3 regions of the Pseudomonas sp. KH_046_2 genome follow, and region 3 is predicted to be linked to each of the others. Evidence: predicted binding sites of a transcription regulator. Region 3 holds the regulator's gene; each other region holds the start of a gene.
What was found. Region 3 encodes FliA, which starts transcription of late flagellar genes. Its sites were predicted from a motif close to CTAAAGTTTNNNNNNNNNNNGCCGNTAA; they were not measured.
Positions count from the first base shown of each region.

Region 1: the regulator FliA is predicted to act here: its motif matches at 2,132-2,159, upstream of AC3IX1_RS09440 (methyl-accepting chemotaxis protein).
Region 2: the regulator FliA is predicted to act here: its motif matches at 3,650-3,677, upstream of AC3IX1_RS22935 (flagellar protein MotY).

Region 1 is NZ_CM174480.1:2,061,559-2,067,842, reverse strand. It holds gene acnA (aconitate hydratase AcnA) at 1-1,886, shown strand, start outside; gene AC3IX1_RS09440 (methyl-accepting chemotaxis protein) at 2,191-3,756, shown strand; gene AC3IX1_RS09435 (alpha/beta family hydrolase) at 3,961-4,638, opposite strand; gene ccoN (cytochrome-c oxidase, cbb3-type subunit I) at 4,733-6,157, shown strand; gene ccoO (cytochrome-c oxidase, cbb3-type subunit II) at 6,168-6,284, shown strand, end outside.
Region 2 is NZ_CM174480.1:5,056,664-5,062,947, reverse strand. It holds gene AC3IX1_RS22955 (peroxiredoxin) at 1-214, shown strand, start outside; gene AC3IX1_RS22950 (IS4 family transposase) at 275-1,606, opposite strand; gene rnt (ribonuclease T) at 1,863-2,540, opposite strand; gene pyrC (dihydroorotase) at 2,537-3,583, opposite strand; gene AC3IX1_RS22935 (flagellar protein MotY) at 3,743-4,648, shown strand; gene AC3IX1_RS22930 (argininosuccinate synthase) at 4,778-5,995, shown strand; gene AC3IX1_RS22925 (hypothetical protein) at 6,146-6,284, opposite strand, start outside.
Region 3 is NZ_CM174480.1:1,756,788-1,763,071, reverse strand. It holds gene AC3IX1_RS07995 (chemotaxis protein CheA) at 1-1,321, opposite strand, end outside; gene AC3IX1_RS07990 (protein phosphatase CheZ) at 1,376-2,164, opposite strand; gene AC3IX1_RS07985 (chemotaxis response regulator CheY) at 2,186-2,557, opposite strand; gene fliA (RNA polymerase sigma factor FliA) at 2,726-3,466, opposite strand; gene fleN (flagellar synthesis regulator FleN) at 3,463-4,293, opposite strand; gene flhF (flagellar biosynthesis GTPase FlhF) at 4,410-5,738, opposite strand; gene flhA (flagellar biosynthesis protein FlhA) at 5,750-6,284, opposite strand, start outside.

The DNA of each region.
Region 1 (6,284 bases), 300 kb from region 3:
AGTTCTATGGCGATGGCCTTGCCGACCTGCCCCTGGCCGACCGCGCGACCATCGCCAACATGGCTCCGGAATACGGCGCCACCTGCGGTTTCTTCCCGGTGGACGACATCACGCTGGAATACCTGCGCCTGTCCGGCCGGACCCTGGAAACGGTGCAACTGGTCGAGGCCTACAGCAAGGCCCAGGGCCTGTGGCGCCTGCCCGGCCAGGAACCCGTGTTCACCGACAGCCTGGCGCTGGACATGGACAGTGTCGAAGCCTGCCTCGCCGGACCAAAACGTCCACAGGACCGGGTGTCGCTGCCCAACGTCGCGCAAGCGTTCAGCGACTTCACCGACCTGCAATTCAAGCCCACCAGCAAGGAAGAAGGCCGCCTGGAAAGCGAAGGCGGTGGCGGTGTTGCCGTCGGCAATGCCGATATGGCCGGCGAAGCGGATTACGATTACGAAGGCCAGACCTATCGCCTGAAAAACGGCGCCGTGGTCATTGCCGCAATCACCTCCTGCACCAACACCTCCAACCCCAGCGTGATGATGGCCGCCGGGCTGGTGGCGAAGAAGGCCGTGGAAAAAGGCCTGAAACGCAAACCCTGGGTGAAGAGCTCGCTGGCACCCGGCTCGAAAGTGGTCACCGACTACTACAAGGCGGCCGGCCTGACCCATTACCTCGACGAATTGGGCTTTGCCCTGGTCGGCTATGGCTGCACCACCTGCATCGGCAACTCGGGCCCGCTGTCGGAGCCCATCGAGAAAGCCATCCAGCAAGCCGACCTCACCGTGGCCTCCGTGCTCTCGGGCAATCGCAACTTCGAAGGCCGGGTGCATCCGCTGGTGAAAACCAACTGGCTGGCCTCCCCGCCGCTGGTGGTGGCCTACGCGCTGGCCGGCACGGTACGCACCGACATCAGCCGCGAGCCGTTGGGCGAGGACAAGGACGGCAACCCGGTTTACCTTCGGGACATCTGGCCAAGCAGCAAGGAAATTGCCGACGCCGTGAGTCAGGTCAACACCGCCATGTTCCACAAGGAATACGCCGAAGTGTTTGCCGGTGACGCGCAATGGCAGGCGATCAAGGTTCCGCAGGCGGCGACCTATGTCTGGCAGGACGACTCGACCTACATCCAGCATCCGCCGTTCTTCGACGACATCGGCGGCCCACCGCCCGTGGTCAAGGATGTCAGCGGCGCCAGGATCCTCGCGCTGCTCGGCGACTCGGTGACCACCGACCACATCTCCCCGGCCGGCAACATCAAGGTCGACAGCCCGGCCGGGCACTACCTGCGCGACAAAGGCGTGGAGCCGCGGGACTTCAACTCCTACGGCTCGCGGCGTGGCAACCATGAAGTGATGATGCGCGGCACCTTCGCCAACATCCGCATACGCAACGAAATGCTCGGCGGCGAAGAAGGTGGCAACACCCGCTACATTCCCACCGGCGAGAAAATGTCGATCTACGACGCCGCCATGCGCTATCAGGCTTCAGGCACGCCGCTGGTGGTGATCGCCGGCCAGGAATACGGCACCGGTTCGAGCCGCGACTGGGCGGCCAAGGGCACCAACCTGCTGGGGGTGAAAGCGGTCGTCGCCGAAAGCTTCGAACGGATTCACCGCTCCAACCTGGTGGGCATGGGCGTGCTGCCGTTGCAGTTCAAACTGGACCAGAACCGCAAGAGCCTGAACCTGGGCGGCAGTGAAACCCTGGACATCCTCGGCCTGACCGGCGTCGAGCTGACGCCACGGATGAACCTGACGCTGGTCATCACTCGCGAAGACGGCAGCAGCGAGAAGATCGAGGTGTTGTGCCGCATCGATACGCTCAATGAGGTCGAGTACTTCAAGTCCGGAGGGATTTTGCATTACGTGTTGCGGCAGTTGATTGCGTCGTAGCCTTGCGCTGACAAAAAACCCTGTGGGAGCGAGCTCGCGATAGCGGAGTGTCATTCAACATCATCTTTGAATGTTTCGCAGTCATCGCGAGCAAGCTCGCTCCCACAGGGGACTCGGGGATCCACAGAATTTCGACACCAGGATTTTCAATGCTCGCCTGCATTTCGGCTCGCTCACCTATCCGATGCTCGCCAGCTGACGCAAGGGTGATTTTGCGACGTGCCGCTGATTCTCGAAAAAATAATCTCAACAATTCACCACGCATGCCGATACAGCACTTGAAAGCCTTGCGGATTAAAAAGCCATGCGTAACAACCAGCCAATTACACAACGCGAGCGGACCTTCCCGGCTCAGCAACGGTTGATTTCCACCACCGATGCCAAGGGCATGATCACCTACTGTAACGACGCTTTCGTCGAGATCAGCGGGTTTTCCCGAGAGAAACTGATCCGTGCGCCGCACAACCTGGTCCGTCACCCCGACGTCCCGGCCGCGGTGTTCGCACACATGTGGGGCACACTCAAACAAGGCTTGCCATGGATGGGCATTGTCAAGAATCGCTGCAAGATGGGTGATCATTACTGGGTGAACGCCTATGTGACACCGATCTTCGAAGGCAGTCAGGTGATCGGTTACGAGTCGGTGCGGGTCAAGCCCACCGCCGAACAGATCCGCCGCGCCGAAGCGCTCTACCAACGCATCAACCAGGGCAAGTCGGCCGTTCCCTCCTCGGATAAATGGCTGCCGATCCTGCAGGACTGGCTGCCGTTCATCCTGGTCAGCCAATTGAGCTTCATGATCGGTGCATCGCTGAACTCCCATTGGGGGTTTGCCCTGGCTGCCGGCCTTTCAGTGCCGCTGGGCCTGATGGGCCTCCAGTGGCAACAGCGTGGCCTCAAGCGTTTGCTGCGCCTGGCCGAGCAGACCACCTCCGATCCGTTGATCGCTCAGATGTACACCGACAGTCGCGGCGCCCAGGCGCGCCTGGAAATGTCCATCCTCAGTCAGGAAGCCCGCCTGAAAACTTGCCTGACGCGTCTGCAGGACACGGCCGAACACCTGACCGATCAGGCCAGACAGTCCGACGCCCTGGCGCACAACAGCTCCAGCGGCCTGGAACGTCAACGGGTCGAGACCGAGCAGGTAGCCACCGCGGTCAATCAGATGGCAGCGACCACCCAGGAAGTCGCCAGCCATGTGCAACGCACCGCCGACGCCACCCAGGAAGCCAATCGCCTGACCGGTCGTGGTCGTGACATCGCTGGGGAAACCCGCGAAGCCATTCAGCGCCTTTCAGTAGTCGTCGGTGAAACCGGCGTGACCGTGACCCAACTGGCCAAGGACAGCAACGAAATCGGTGGCGTGGTCGACGTGATCAAAGGCATCGCCGACCAGACCAACCTGCTGGCGTTGAACGCTGCCATCGAAGCGGCCCGTGCCGGCGAGATGGGGCGTGGCTTTGCGGTGGTGGCCGACGAAGTCCGTCAACTGGCGCAACGCACCAGCGAGTCCACCGGGCAGATTCATGCGCTGATCGCCAAGCTCCAGCAAACCGCCGGCACCGCCGTGCAAACCATGGAAGCCGGGCATCGTCAGGCAGAAGAAGGCGTGGCGCGGGTACTGGAAGCGGACCAGGCACTGGTGGGGATCAGCGAAGCGGTGGCCAACATCACCGACATGACCACCCAGATCGCCGCCGCGACCGAAGAGCAAAGTGCCGTGGCCGAAGAAATCAGCCGCAACATCAGCAACATTTCGCAACTGGCGGACCAGACCTCGGAACAGGCACAGAACTCGGCGTTGCTGAGTGAAGAGCTGACCAGGACTGCCAATACGCAGTATTCGTTGGTGGAGCGGTTTAACCGCTGATTGTTGTTGATCAATAAAAAACCCGGACAGTGGAAGCTTCCGGGTTTTTTATTACCAGTCTGAAATGTATATCGCCTGGACAGGCCTCTTCGCGGGCAAGCCCGCTCCCACAGGGTTCTGCATTGATCACAAAATCGAGCCACACCAAAGATCACTGTGGGAGCGGGCTTGCCCGCGAAGAGGCAGGCCCAGACGCCATTCATTTCACTGAAGAAATGAGGCCACCTTCCCCGCCGCAGCCACCAAATGCTGCTCATGGCTAAACCCCGAAGCCTTCAACGGCTTCAAATCATGATCCCCCGCCACCAGCCAGAACACTTCGATACTCGGTGACAGCGCATACCCCTCGACGGCTTCCCGGTTGCCCAACGCATCCCGCTCGCCCTGCACGATCAAGGTACGGGTTTTCAAAGAAGCCAAATGCTCCACCCGCGGTCTCTCCGGTTTACCCACTGCATAAAACGGATACCCCAGGCACACCAGAGCATCCGCGCCCAATTCATCCGCCAGCAAACTGGCCATGCGACCGCCCATGGACTTGCCGCCCATGGCCAGCGGCCCAGTGACATGGCGTCGCACCTGGGCATACACCTCACGCCAGCATTCCAGCAGTTTCGGCGCCGGGTTCGGCGGGCGCTTGCCGCCATCGATGCGCCGCTGCGCCATGTAGGGAAACTCGAAGCGCAACACGTTGACGCCTTGTGCAGCGAGGCGTGCAGCCATGTCGCTCATCCAGTCGCTGTCCATCGGTGCGCCGGCGCCATGGGCGAGGATCAGTGTCGCCGCAGCCTTGCCAGCGGCGGCATTCCACAACCATCCATGATCCCGCACGCACTGCGCCCATTGATCCCCGTCAATACCGGCCTTGTGCCCTTTGTCCATGCTTGCCTCGCTTTTAGTCTGCCTATAACTCCGGCCGAAGGGTGCACTGCCTTGCGCTGCGCGCTCACTTCGGCTGAACCGTGGATGGGGAACCATGAACACTTCTATCAGTACCGCCTACAACTACAAGGTGGTCCGCCAATTCGCCATTATGACGGTGGTGTGGGGCATCGTCGGCATGGGGCTCGGGGTTTTTCTCGCTGCCCAGTTGGTCTGGCCCGAACTCAACTTCAATTTGCCGTGGACCAGCTTCGGCCGCTTGCGCCCGCTGCACACCAACGCGGTGATCTTCGCCTTCGGCGGCTGCGCACTGTTCGCCAGTTCGTTTTACTCAGTACAACGTACTTGCCAGACACGCTTATTTGCTCCCGCAATTGCGGCGTTCTGTTTCTGGGGCTGGCAGCTTGTGATCCTGCTGGCGGCCATCAGCCTGCCGCTGGGCTACACCAGTTCCAAGGAATACGCCGAGCTGGAATGGCCGATCGACATCCTGATCACCATCGTCTGGGTCGCCTACGCCATCGTGTTCTTCGGCACGATCATGCAGCGCAAGACCAAGCACATCTATGTCGGCAACTGGTTCTTCGGTGCGTTTATCGTCACCGTGGCGATCCTGCACATCGTCAACAACATGGAATTGCCGGTCAGTTTCACCAAGTCCTACTCGCTGTACTCCGGTGCCACCGACGCGATGGTGCAATGGTGGTACGGACACAACGCCGTAGGCTTTTTCCTCACCGCCGGTTTCCTCGGGATGATGTATTACTTCGTGCCGAAACAGGCCGAGCGCCCGGTTTACTCCTATCGCCTGTCGATCGTGCACTTCTGGGCGCTGATCACCCTGTACATCTGGGCCGGTCCGCACCACTTGCACTACACCGCGCTGCCGGACTGGGCGCAGTCGCTGGGCATGGTGATGTCGCTGATCCTGCTGGCGCCGAGCTGGGGCGGGATGATCAACGGCATGATGACCCTGTCGGGTGCCTGGCATAAGTTGCGCAGCGACCCGGTCCTGCGCTTCCTCGTGGTGTCGCTGGCGTTCTACGGCATGTCGACCTTCGAAGGGCCGATGATGGCGATCAAGACGGTCAACGCCCTCTCCCACTACACCGACTGGACCATCGGCCACGTACACGCCGGCGCCTTGGGCTGGGTGGCGATGATTTCCATCGGTGCGCTGTACCACATGATCCCGAAAGTCTTCGGACGTTTACAGATGCACAGCATCGGTCTGATCAACGCGCACTTCTGGCTCGCCACCATCGGCACCGTTCTGTACATCGCCTCGATGTGGGTCAACGGCATTGCCCAGGGCCTGATGTGGCGCGCGGTGAACGAGGACGGCACGCTGACCTACTCCTTCGTCGAAACCCTGGTGGCCAGCCACCCTGGCTTCGTCGTGCGGCTGGTGGGTGGCGCGATCTTCCTCAGTGGCATGTTCCTGATGGCCTACAACACCTGGCGCACCGTGCGGGCCTCGCAGCCTGCCGAAGTCGCCGCTGCCGAGCAGATGGCCTGAGGAGTCCGCCATGAAACACGAAACTATCGAGAAAAACGTCGGCCTGTTGCTGCTGCTGATGATCCTGGCCGTGAGCATTGGCGGCCTGACCCAGATCGTCCCGCTGTTCTTCCAGGACGTGACCAAC
Region 2 (6,284 bases), 3.0 Mb from region 3:
GATCGACGACAAAGGCGTTGTCCGCTCGCAGATCATCAACGACCTGCCGCTGGGCCGTAACATGGAAGAGCTGATCCGTCTGGTCGACGCTCTGCAATTCCACGAAGCGCACGGCGAAGTCTGCCCGGCCAACTGGAAGAAAGGCGACAAAGGCATGAACGCTTCGCCAGAAGGTGTTGCCGCTTACCTGACCGAGCACGCTGCCACTCTGTAAGGCGCACGCTCCAGCTATAAAAGCAGGTATAAAAAAACCGGCCATCGAGGTTAATGCCAGTCAGTTAAGCTGACTGGCATTTTTATTTTTGATCGGATACTTCGGTGATTTCAGCCGAATCGCCCGAGGATAAACGCGCTCCTCACGTCGATGCGGCAGCACGTAGTGCGGCGCTGAAGCATGAAGCTCGGCCAAATACTTGGGGATGTTCCCGGAACGGTCGGCCGAGACGCTGTTGATAAACCCGAGAATCGCCCAGGTACACGCGGTAAAGCTCATTTCGCACGGGTAAATGCCAGGACAGTGGCGACTCATTTCCACCATCTGATAGCGCAACAAGTTGTAGCCCAACAACACGCCCCACAACTCTTGCTCGATCATCTCGGGTGTCTTGCTGCGCAGCGTATAACTGCTGTTGAGCAGCGTCTGCTTCATTTCCCGAAAGCCTAATTCGATTTCCCAGCGCTGGCTGTACAGATCAACGATCTCGTCGGAAGGAAAACGCAGCGGGTCAGCCATTGAGGTCAGAATCTGACACACCTTGCCCTTCACGGTTTTGCTCAGCAGTCGCGCGGTCAGCCGCTCCGGCAACCCAGGCCATTGCTTGCGGGCCTGCGGCGAAGTGCTCAGCGAAACAATCGCATCCTGGCGCCCCAAACGCTGGATCACCTCGTACTGCGAGCCTTTTTTCAGCGGCATCAGCCAGTGGCGTTCGACGCCTGCCTGCTGCCACTGATGCAGTAAACCTAACGAGTAAAAACCACGATCAAACAGCGTCAGCGAGTGATCGGGGGTGGTTTCGATCAGTTGCTCGGCCAGTTTCATTTCGTTGCTGCGGTAGCCGTCAAACGCACTTCCAATCAGCAAATGGCTGGTCAACTCCATTTGGCAGACCATGCGCACCTGAGGAAAACCGGTGTCGCCGTGCTGGTTGCTGGCGGAGTCATAGCGCGCCCGATTTTCCGGCGTGTCGGGCGTGCGCCAGACAACGCCATCGACGCCCAACAAACGCAGACCGGCCCAAGTCGGATGATTGGCCGCCTCATGCCAACTTTTCTGGGTCAAATCGAAGACTTGTCGTACAGCTTCGCTGCCCAATCTCTGACGGGCCTGGACTACGGCGCTGGGGGCCACCAACGGGCGCTGGCCCGGCAACATGATGTTCATGCGACTGACCACATCCCAGGCCGACATGCGCCGGAAGAACGCCATGGAGATCACGCACCAGAGCATCATTTCCAGCGGCAAACGACGCTTGCGCAGCGTTGCCACACCGGCTTGTTCAAGCGCCTGTTCGACCAAAGAAGGATCGAGCAAGGCATCCAATCCCTCGATGGCGTTGGGGGTAGAGGCGATGTTGTGGGTCAGTTCCAGTGCCCGAGCGAGACGCATAAAAAAATCCGATGCCAGTACAGGCATCGGATTTTGATTTCTTGCGGCCAAAGGTCAAGCGAGAAGGCTTAACTGATCGGCATTAGGCCATCGAGGTCGGTTTTTTTATGGACGGTATTTTCGCTTTCTGTAGGAGCGAGCTTGCTCCGGGCGGCGTTCCGACGATGGGCTCAAGAACACCTCGGCGAGTCAGACTATCCGCGTTATCGTTGACGACCATCGCGAGCAGGCTCGCTCCCACAAAGAGCCAACAGCATCAATCGTTGAAATCTTCCCAGCCACCCATCTGTTTCCAGCGATTGACGATGCCGCAGAACAGCTCTGCGGTCTTCTCGGTGTCATAGCGAGCCGAGTGAGCCTCGCGACCGTCGAAGTCGATGTCCGCTGCCTGGCAAGCCTTGGCCAGTACGGTCTGGCCGTAAGCGAGGCCGGCGAGCGTTGCGGTATCGAAACTGGAGAACGGGTGGAACGGATTGCGCTTCATGTCCAGCCGCGCAACTGCCGCATTGAGGAAGCCCAGGTCGAAGCTGCTGTTATGCCCGACCAGGATCGCCCGTTTGCAGCCATTGGCCTTGAGGGCCTTGCGCACGCCGCGGAAGATATCGTTCAGGGCAGACTCTTCACTCACGGCCATGCGCAGCGGGTGATCGAGCTTGATCCCGGTGAACTCCAGGGCCGCCGCTTCGATGTTCGCGCCTTCGAACGGCTCGACACGGAAGAAGTAGGTGTGATCCGGGTAAACAAAACCCTTTTCATCCATGGCGATGGTGGTCGCGGCAATCTCCAGCAGGGCGTCGGTGGCCGAATTGAAGCCACCGGTTTCTACGTCGACGACAACCGGCAGGTAACCACGGAACCTGGCCGCCATTGGATGACGCGGGCCGCCTCCGCCGCCATTGCCTTCCAGTTCGTCGTCGAAATGGTCTTCACTCACGCGTGTTCCTCCAGCAGGCGCCAGCGCAGTTTTTCACCGGCGCGCAGCGGGATAACGGTCAGCTCGCCAAATGGCAGGCTGGCAGGGGCGGTCCATTCTTCGCGGACCAGGGTGATGCGATCGGTGTTGGCCGGTAGACCATAGAACCGCGGGCCGTTGAGGCTGGCGAAGGCCTCGAGCTTGTCCAGCGCATTGCGCTGTTCGAAGGCTTCGGCATACATCTCGATGGCCGCATAGGCGGTGTAGCAACCGGCGCAACCGCAGGCCGCTTCCTTGGCGTGCTGGGCGTGGGGCGCCGAGTCGGTGCCGAGGAAGAACTTCTCGCTGCCGCTGGTGGCGGCGTCGAGCAGAGCTTCCTGGTGGGTATTGCGCTTGAGGATCGGCAGGCAATAGAAGTGCGGCCGAATCCCGCCCACCAGCATGTGGTTGCGGTTGTACAGCAGGTGGTGTGCGGTAATGGTCGCGCCCACGTTGGCCGAAGCCGAGTTGACGAACTGCACGGCGTCCGTGGTTGTGATGTGTTCGAAGACCACTTTGAGGGTCGGGAAACGTTCGACCACACGACGCATGTGCTCGTCGATGAAGATTTTTTCGCGATCGAACACGTCGACATCGCCCCGGGTGACTTCACCGTGGACCAACAACGGCATCCCGACTTCGGCCATGGCCTCGAGTGCAGGGAAGATCTTGTCGATGCTGGTGACGCCAGAATCCGAGTTGGTGGTCGCGCCGGCCGGGTACAGCTTGGCGGCGTGAATGAATCCGCTGGCCTTGGCCTCGCGAATTTCTTCGGGCTGGGTGCGGTCGGTCAGGTACAGGACCATCAGTGGCTCGAACAGGCTGCCAGCCGGGCGGGCAGCGAGAATCCGCTGGCGATAGCCGTCGGCTTCGGCCGCGTTGCGCACCGGTGGAACCAGGTTGGGCATGATGATGGCGCGGCCAAAGGTGCGCGCGACATCCGCGACGGTATTGGTCAACACGGCACCATCGCGAAGATGAATATGCCAGTCGTCGGGACGCAGCAGGGTCAGGCGGTCGGACATGAGGGGATTCCAGGCGGGTCAAACTCAAGGGAATGCTACCGGAAAAGACTCTTGCAGGCACTCGCTATCAAGTTTTGCAGGAAGCTTCCGATATCCAACAGGTATGCCGTAAACATGTGTGTGTCGGTCTTTTTGTTTTAGAAACCAGTGGAGCCTCCCGTGCGCCAGCGTTATTTAGCCTTGCTCAGTGTGTTTGCCAGCCTTCCGGCGATGGCGCTCACTTTCCAGACACGTCTGGAGAACATTGAGTGGACGGTCGAAGGCGACAAGTTCGAATGCCGCCTGACTCAGCCGGTTACCGACTTCGGCTCGGGCGAGTTCGTGCGTCGTGCCGGCGAGCAGGCGACGTTTCGTCTGAAAGCCTACAACCCGATGATCGGCGGCGGTTCGGCCACCTTGCTGGCCGCTGCCGCGCCGTGGCAACCGGGGCGTGACGACATCAACCTGGGCACGGTGAGGATCGGCAGTGGCAACGTATTGTTCAACAGCTCAAAGGTTCAGGCCGGGCGGCTGATCAGTGGCCTGATGGACGGTCGCAGCCCGGTGGTTCGACATTCCTCGGGGGATGGGCGGGTGTCGGAAGTACGCTTGCTGCCGGTCAGGTTCACCCAAGCGTTTGCCGACTACCAGGGTTGCGTGGCGAAACTGTTGCCACAGAATTTCGAACAGGTGAAGCAATCCGAAATCGGCTTCCCCGGCGGCGGAATCGAACTCGACAGCGCCGCAAAAGCCAAGCTGCAGGTGATGCTGGAGTACATGAAGGCCGATCCGACGGTCAATCACATCGAACTCGACGGTCACTCCGACAACAGCGGCAACCGCCTGACCAACCGCGACCTATCGCGGCGCCGAGCCCTGGCAGTGATGGAGTTCTTCAAGGCCAACGGCATCCAGGAGTCGCAAATCACCCTGCGTTTCCATGGCGAGCGTTATCCGGTGGCGCCTAACACCAACAACACCAACCGCGCGAAGAACCGTCGAGTAGCGGTACGCCTGGAGCGCGGGGCGCCAGCGGAACAAGTGGCCCCGCAAGCGACGAAAGCGGCCGTTTCGGCAACTTCCTGACTCTTTGGTCATCGTCGCGCCCTCGACATAATCTGTCGCTTCGTCGTCATAAGCTGTCGCGCCACTGTAAATTATTCTGTATGAGCGGTAGACTTCCCGGCTTTCCGTAGAACCCCGTGGAGTGATGGCATGGCGGACGTAAACAAGGTCGTTCTGGCGTATTCCGGCGGCCTGGACACTTCGGTGATCCTCAAGTGGCTGCAGGATACTTATAACTGTGAAGTGGTGACCTTCACCGCTGACCTGGGTCAGGGCGAAGAGGTCGAACCTGCACGCGCCAAGGCTCAGGCCATGGGCGTCAAAGAGATCTACATCGACGACTTGCGCGAAGAGTTCGTGCGCGATTTCGTTTTCCCGATGTTCCGCGCCAACACCGTTTACGAAGGCGAGTACCTGCTGGGTACTTCCATCGCTCGTCCGCTGATCGCCAAGCGCCTGATCGAAATTGCCAACGAAACCGGCGCTGACGCCATTTCCCATGGCGCCACCGGCAAGGGTAACGACCAGGTTCGTTTCGAACTCGGTGCGTACGCCTTGAAGCCAGGTGTAAAAGTGATCGCTCCGTGGCGCGAGTGGGACCTGCTGTCCCGTGAAAAGCTGATGGACTACGCCGATAAGCACGCGATTCCGATCGAGCGCCACGGCAAGAAGAAGTCCCCGTACTCCATGGATGCCAACCTGCTGCACATCTCCTATGAAGGCGGCGTGCTGGAAGACACCTGGACCGAGCACGAAGAAGACATGTGGCGCTGGACCGTTTCCCCGGAAAACGCTCCAGACAAACCGCAATACCTGGAACTGACCTACCGTAACGGCGACATCGTTGCGCTGGACGGCGTCGAAATGACTCCGGCCACCGTGCTGGCGACCCTGAACCGTATCGGTGGTGAGCACGGTATCGGTCGTCTCGACATCGTCGAGAACCGTTATGTGGGCATGAAGTCCCGTGGCTGCTACGAAACCCCTGGCGGCACCATCATGCTGCGCGCTCACCGTGCGATCGAATCGATCACCCTGGACCGCGAAGTGGCTCACCTCAAGGACGAGCTGATGCCGAAGTACGCCAGCCTGATCTACACCGGTTACTGGTGGAGCCCTGAGCGTCTGATGCTGCAACAGATGATCGATGCGTCCCAAGCTCACGTGAATGGCGTTGTGCGCCTGAAACTGTACAAGGGCAACGTGATCGTCACTGGTCGCAAGTCCGACGAATCGTTGTTCGACGCCAACATTGCCACCTTCGAAGAAGATGGCGGCGCGTACAACCAGGCGGATGCAGCGGGCTTCATCAAGCTTAACGCCTTGCGCATGCGCATTGCGGCGAACAAAGGCCGGAAGCTGTTCTGAGACCTTTGAAATCGTGATGGATGCCTGACCTCGTCCGGGACGAGGTCAGGTACCTGAAAAGGGGGTGTGACGCCAGTTACTGCGTTGTCGGGTGTTTTCGTATCCGATGATGATTTCCTGTTTTTCTCCTTCTCAATGGCCTGACCTGTACTAAGCGTTGTTGTTCGCCGGTTGCCCGGCCTGATCAATGACCGACAGCCTGTGCGAGTCCGGATTGTAGGCCACATAAAAGGCGGTACTGCGCTTGCTGGCCTGCCTTGAATGTTCAAGCGCACTGGCTTTCAGTAAT
Region 3 (6,284 bases):
GCGGGAAGCGCCCGAAGACTTTCTTGATCGGCTGCATCCGGGTCTTCATGACCGCGGTCTGCAGGTCGGCGGTGACCACGTCGAGGTTCGACACGGCCTTGGACATGGCTTCGTCGCCGCTGTTGAGTCCCAGGCGGACCAGGCGGTTACGCACCAGCACCAACTCGCCGACCATGTTCATGATCTCGTCGAGACGCGCGGTATCGACACGCACGGTAGTCTCGGCTTCGCTCGCCGGTTTTTCCGCAGGAGGCGCGGCCGGGGCGCGGGCAGCAGCCGGTGCAGCGGCGGCTGCCGGGGCCGGCGCTTCGGCTTTTGGCTCCGGTGCCCTGGCTACAGGTTTCGGCGCCGCAGCCTTGGCTGCCGGTGCTGCAACGGAAGCGTTCGAACCGTTGGCCACCGTCGCGGTGCCGACTTCGCTGAATTTGCCTTTGCCGTGCAATTCGTCGAGCAGCGCTTCGAACTCGTGATCGGAAATCAGATCGCTGCCGGCCGCCACCGCGCTTGGTGCCGCGGGTGCAGGCACCGAAGCAATGGCCGACTCCAGCGCCTCGACAGCAAAGTTACCCTTGCCGTGCAGCTGGTCGAGCAGTGCTTCGAATTCGTCGTCAGTAATATCGGAACTGTCGCCGGCCGCTTTCGGCGCTTCTGGCGCAGCCGGTGCCGGGACCACTGCATCGACGGCGAACTGGCCTTTACCGTGCAGTTGATCGAGCAACGACTCGAACTCGGCATCGGTGATTTCATCGCTGCCAGCGGCATGGCTGGCGGGCGCTGGAGCAGCCGCCGGAGCCTCGGCCTGGGCCTTGACGGCGTTCAGCGAGTCCAGCAATTGTTCGAATTCATTGTCGGTGATATCGCCCGATTCGGCTTCAGCAACAGGCGTTTCGAGCACGGCGGCGACAGGTGCAGCAGCCACCTCATCAGCCGATTGCGGCTCGGCCAGACGGGCCAGCGCCGCGAGCAGTTGCGGTGTCGCGGCCGTGATCGGGCTGCGTTCGCGGACTTCGCTGAACATGCTGTTCACCGCGTCCAGTGCTTCGAGAACCACGTCCATCAGTTCCGAGTCGACGCGACGTTCACCCTTGCGCAGGATGTCGAACACGTTCTCGGCGATGTGGCAGCACTCCACCAGCTCGTTGAGCTGGAGGAAGCCGGCGCCCCCTTTTACAGTGTGAAAACCGCGAAAAATTGCATTGAGCAGATCCGCGTCATCCGGACGGCTTTCCAGCTCGACCAGTTGCTCGGACAGTTGCTCTAGAATCTCGCCGGCCTCAACCAGGAAATCCTGAAGGATCTCTTCATCGGCGCCGAAGCTCATTAAGGGGGTGCTCCTACAGGTCTAAAAACCCAAAAAACCTAAAATTCTAAAACTCTAAAATCCCAGGCTGGATAACAAATCGTCCACATCGTCCTGACCGGACACAACGTCTTCTCTTTTATCGGCATGAATCTGCGGACCTTCACCCTGAGAGAGATGTTTTTGTGGATCTTTTTCAGCAAGCATCGCTTCACGGTCATGTTCGATGCCCGCAAAGCGGTCCACCTGACTGGCCATCAGCACGAGCTTGAGCAGGTTGCTTTCAACTTCGGTGACCAACTGGGTCACACGCTTGATCACCTGGCCTGTGAGGTCCTGGTAATCCTGGGCGAGCAGGATGTCGTTGAGGTTGCCCGACACCGCGCGATTGTCCGTGCCGCTGCGCGTCAGGAACCCGTCGACCCGCCGGGCCAGTTCACGAAACTCTTCGGCGCCGACTTCGCGACGCATGAAACGCCCCCAGTCCGCGCTCAACACCTTGGCTTCATCGGCCAGGCCATTGACCAGCGGCGTGGCACTTTCCACCAGATCCATGGTGCGGTTGGCCGCCGCCTCGGTCAGCTTGACCACATACCCCAGGCGCTCGGTGGCGTCGGTGATCTGCGACACTTCTTCGGCTTGCGGCATGTGCGGGTCAATCTGGAAATTGACGATCGCGCTATGCAGTTCGCGAGTGAGCTTGCCCACTTCCTGATACAGGCCGCGGTCACGGGTCTGGTTGAGCTCATGGATCAATTGCACCGCGTCGCCGAACTTGCCTTTTTCAAGGCTCTCGACCAATTCGACGGCGTGTTTTTTCAGGGTCGATTCAAAATCGCCCAATGAAGTTTCGTTATTGCCCATAGCTCCCCCGTGGCGCACTCATCAACCGATGCGTTCGAAAATCTTCTCGATTTTTTCTTTCAACGCCTGGGCCGTGAAGGGCTTGACCACATAGCCGTTAACGCCGGCCTGGGCCGCTTCGATGATCTGCTCGCGCTTGGCCTCAGCGGTCACCATCAGCACCGGCAGGTGCTTGAGCTTTTCATCGGCACGCACGTGGCGCAGCAGATCGATACCGGTCATGCCAGGCATGTTCCAGTCCGTTACCAGAAAGTCGATGCTTCCGCTGTTGAGCACCGGAATGGCGGTAGTGCCATCGTCGGCCTCGACGGTGTTGGTGAACCCAAGGTCACGCAGCAGGTTCTTGATGATCCGCCGCATCGTTGAGAAGTCATCAACGATGAGGATTTTCATGTTCTTGTCCAATTCGACCTCCAAGCAGTCTTAAACGCGCCCAGCACCTGGACGCGCCATTTCAATCAATCCGGCAATGCACTCAATGACTGTCTGGAGCACAACAGATCGCGACCGGCGCAGTTCAACACCACACCAGCCTCGTTCGCAGTGTCCCCCACACTGCCTTCAGCGCGCTCGCCACTCCCCCAAACGCCCCCGCAAACGGGCCGCGCACTGGCTGTGTAACTGGCTGACCCGCGATTCGCTGACCCCCAGGACCTCACCGATTTCCTTGAGGTTCAACTCTTCGTCGTAGTACAGCGCCAACACCAGTCGCTCACGCTCCGGCAAATTGGCAATCGCGTCCGCCAGCGCAGCCTGGAAGCGTTCATCTTCCAGATCGCGTGACGGCTCGAGATGAGCACTCGCGCCATCCTCATGCAGCCCTTCGTGTTCGCCGTCCTGCAACAGATCGTCGAAACTGAATAACCGGCTGCCCAGGGTGTCGTTCAAAATCCCGTAGTAATCGTCGAGACTCAATTGGAGTTCGGCCGCAACTTCGTGATCTTTAGCGTCACGGCCGGTTTTAGCTTCAATCGAGCGAATGGCATCGCTGACCATGCGCGTATTGCGGTGGACCGAACGTGGCGCCCAGTCCCCCTTGCGCACTTCATCGAGCATGGCGCCGCGGATTCGTATGCCCGCGTACGTCTCGAAACTGGCGCCTTTGCTGGCGTCATATTTGGTCGACACTTCAAGCAGGCCGATCATCCCGGCCTGGATCAGGTCTTCGACCTGGACACTGGCCGGCAAGCGCGCCAGCAAGTGGTAAGCAATGCGTTTAACCAGCGGCGCGTAACGCTCGATCAGCTCGTACTGCGCATCGCGTGCCGACTTCTTGTAGAGGTTGTAGCCGCTGGCTGTCATAGAACAGGTCCTGCTGTCTGCTGCACGAGCCGCTCGACGAAAAACTCCAGGTGCCCGCGCGGGTTGGCAGGCAGCGGCCAGGTATCGACTTTCTGCGCGATGGCCTTGAACGCCAGCGAGCACTTGGAACGCGGGAAGGCCTCGTAGACGGCGCGCTGCTTCTGCACGGCCTTGCGCACGCTTTCGTCGTAGGGCACCGCGCCGACGTATTGTAGGGCGACGTCGAGGAAGCGATCCGTGACTTTGGTCAACTTGGCGAACAGGTTGCGCCCTTCCTGCGGACTCTGGGCCATGTTGGCCAGGACGCGGAAACGGTTCATGCCGTAGTCGCGGTTGAGCAACTTGATCAAGGCGTAGGCGTCAGTAATCGAGGTCGGTTCGTCGCACACCACCAGTAGTACTTCCTGGGCGGCGCGAACGAAACTGACGACCGACTCACCAATGCCCGCAGCGGTGTCGATCACCAATACGTCGAGGTTGTCGCCGATATCACTGAAGGCCTGGATCAGGCCGGCGTGTTGCGCGGGGCTCAGATGCACCATGCTCTGAGTGCCGGATGCGGCCGGAACGATACGGATGCCGCCGGGTCCCTGCAGCAATACATCGCGCAGTTCGCAGCGGCCTTCGATCACGTCGGCCAGGGTACGTTTGGGTGTCAGGCCCAGCAGAACGTCGACGTTCGCCAGTCCAAGGTCGGCGTCCAACAGCATGACGCGCCGGCCAAGCTCGGCCAAAGCCAGGGACAAGTTCACTGACACATTAGTTTTCCCGACGCCACCTTTGCCGCCGGTCACCGCGATCACCTGTACGGGATGCATGCTGCCCATGTTATTTCTTTACCTTGTCTTGCATAGACGGAGGCCACATTACTGGCTGCGCGTTCACAAACGGAACAATGCATGGCAGACCATCGATGTAGGTACAAAAACTGTTCATTATTACCTCAGCCAACCTGCTTGGTCGGGCTGTGGTAGATGTCAGCGAACATGTCAGCCATGGCTTCTTCGCTGGGTTCTTCCTGCATTTGCACGCTCACGGCGCGGCTGACCAACTGGTGACGACGCGGCAGATGCAAATCATCCGGGATCCGCGGGCCATCGGTCAGGTAAGCCACCGGCAGTTCATGACTGATGGCAAGGCTCAACACCTCGCCCAGACTTGCCGTTTCATCCAGTTTAGTCAGGATGCAGCCTGCGAGCCCACAACGCTTGTAACTGTGATAAGCGGCCGTTAGAACCTGTTTCTGGCTGGTGGTTGCCAGGACCAGATAATTTTTCGAGCGGATGCCACGTCCGGCCAGGCTTTCGAGCTGCATGCGCAGGGCCGGATCGCTGGCCTGCAGGCCGGCGGTATCGATCAGCACCACGCGTTTGCGCAGCAGTGGCTCCAAGGCCTGCACCAGGGACTGGCCCGGATCGACGTGGGTCACCGACACATTGAGAATGCGCCCCAGGGTCTTGAGCTGCTCCTGGGCACCGATGCGAAAGCTGTCCATGCTCACCAGCGCAATGTTCTGCGCGCCGTACTTGAGCACGTAACGGGCAGCCAACTTGGCCAGGGTTGTGGTCTTGCCCATGCCGGCAGGGCCGACCATAGCGATCACACCGCCCTCTTCCAGCGGCTCGACTTCCGGGGTAACGATCATGCGCGCCAGGTGCGCCAGCAACATGCGCCAGGCCTGACGGGGCTCTTCGATTTCTGTGATCATCGCCAGCAGGTCGCGCGACAACGGGCCAGACAGGCCGATGCGCTGCAGGCGACGCCAGAGGTTGGCCTGGTCCGGACGGCTGCCTTGCAGCTGATTCCAGGCCAGGGAGCCAAGTTGTACTTCCATGAGTTCGCGCAGGCTGTTGAGCTCGAAACGCATCGAGTCGAACGCGCGCGGGTCCACGCCACCGGACGCTGGGGCAGCGGCCGCCACGGGGCGACGGGGTTCGGCGTAAGTCGGCTCGATCAGCGGCTCGGCGGCGGTCAACGGCAAGCCGGCGAACAACTGGCGATTGGTTGCATTGTCGCTCTCGCCATCGCCACGCAGGCTCAATTCGGCCTGGGCGGTGACGATCCGCGACTGAGTCTTGCGCAGCTCGTCTTCGAGTTCCATGTTCGGAACGCGCGGAGCCAGCGCCGACAGCTTGTAATCCAGGGCAGCTGTAAGCTCGACACCCCCGGCGATCCGGCGGTTGCCAATGATGGCGGCATCAGCGCCCAGCTCGTCGCGAACCAGCTTCATGGCCTGACGCATATCGGCGGCGAAAAAACGCTTAACTTGCATAAACCACTACCTCAGCCGTTGGGCCCTACTGTCGCAACGATGGTCACTTGCTTGTTGTCAGGGATTTCCTGGTAAGCCAACACGTGCAAACCCGGGACTGCGAGCCGGCCAAATCGCGAGAGCATCGCGCGAACCGGACCGGCCACCAGCAGAATCACCGGCTGACCTTGCATCTCCTGGCGCTGCGCCGCGTCGATCAACGAACGTTGCAGCTTCTCAGCCATGCTTGGCTCCAGCAGAACGCCCTCCTCCGAGCCTTGTCCTGCCTTTTGCAGACTATTGAGCAATATCTGTTCCAACCTTGGCTCCAGGGTGATAACTGGCAGCTCCGACTCAGTGCCTACAATGCTTTGCACGATTGCACGGGAGACGCCAACCCGCACGGCAGCCACCAGCGCGGCGGTATCTTGACTCTTGGCGGCATTGTTGGCGATGGCCTCGGCAATGCTGCGGATGTCGCGCACCGGCACTTGTTCGGCCAACAGCGCTTGCAACACCTTGAGCAACTGCGACAGCGAAACCACGCCAGGCACCAGCTCCTCGGCC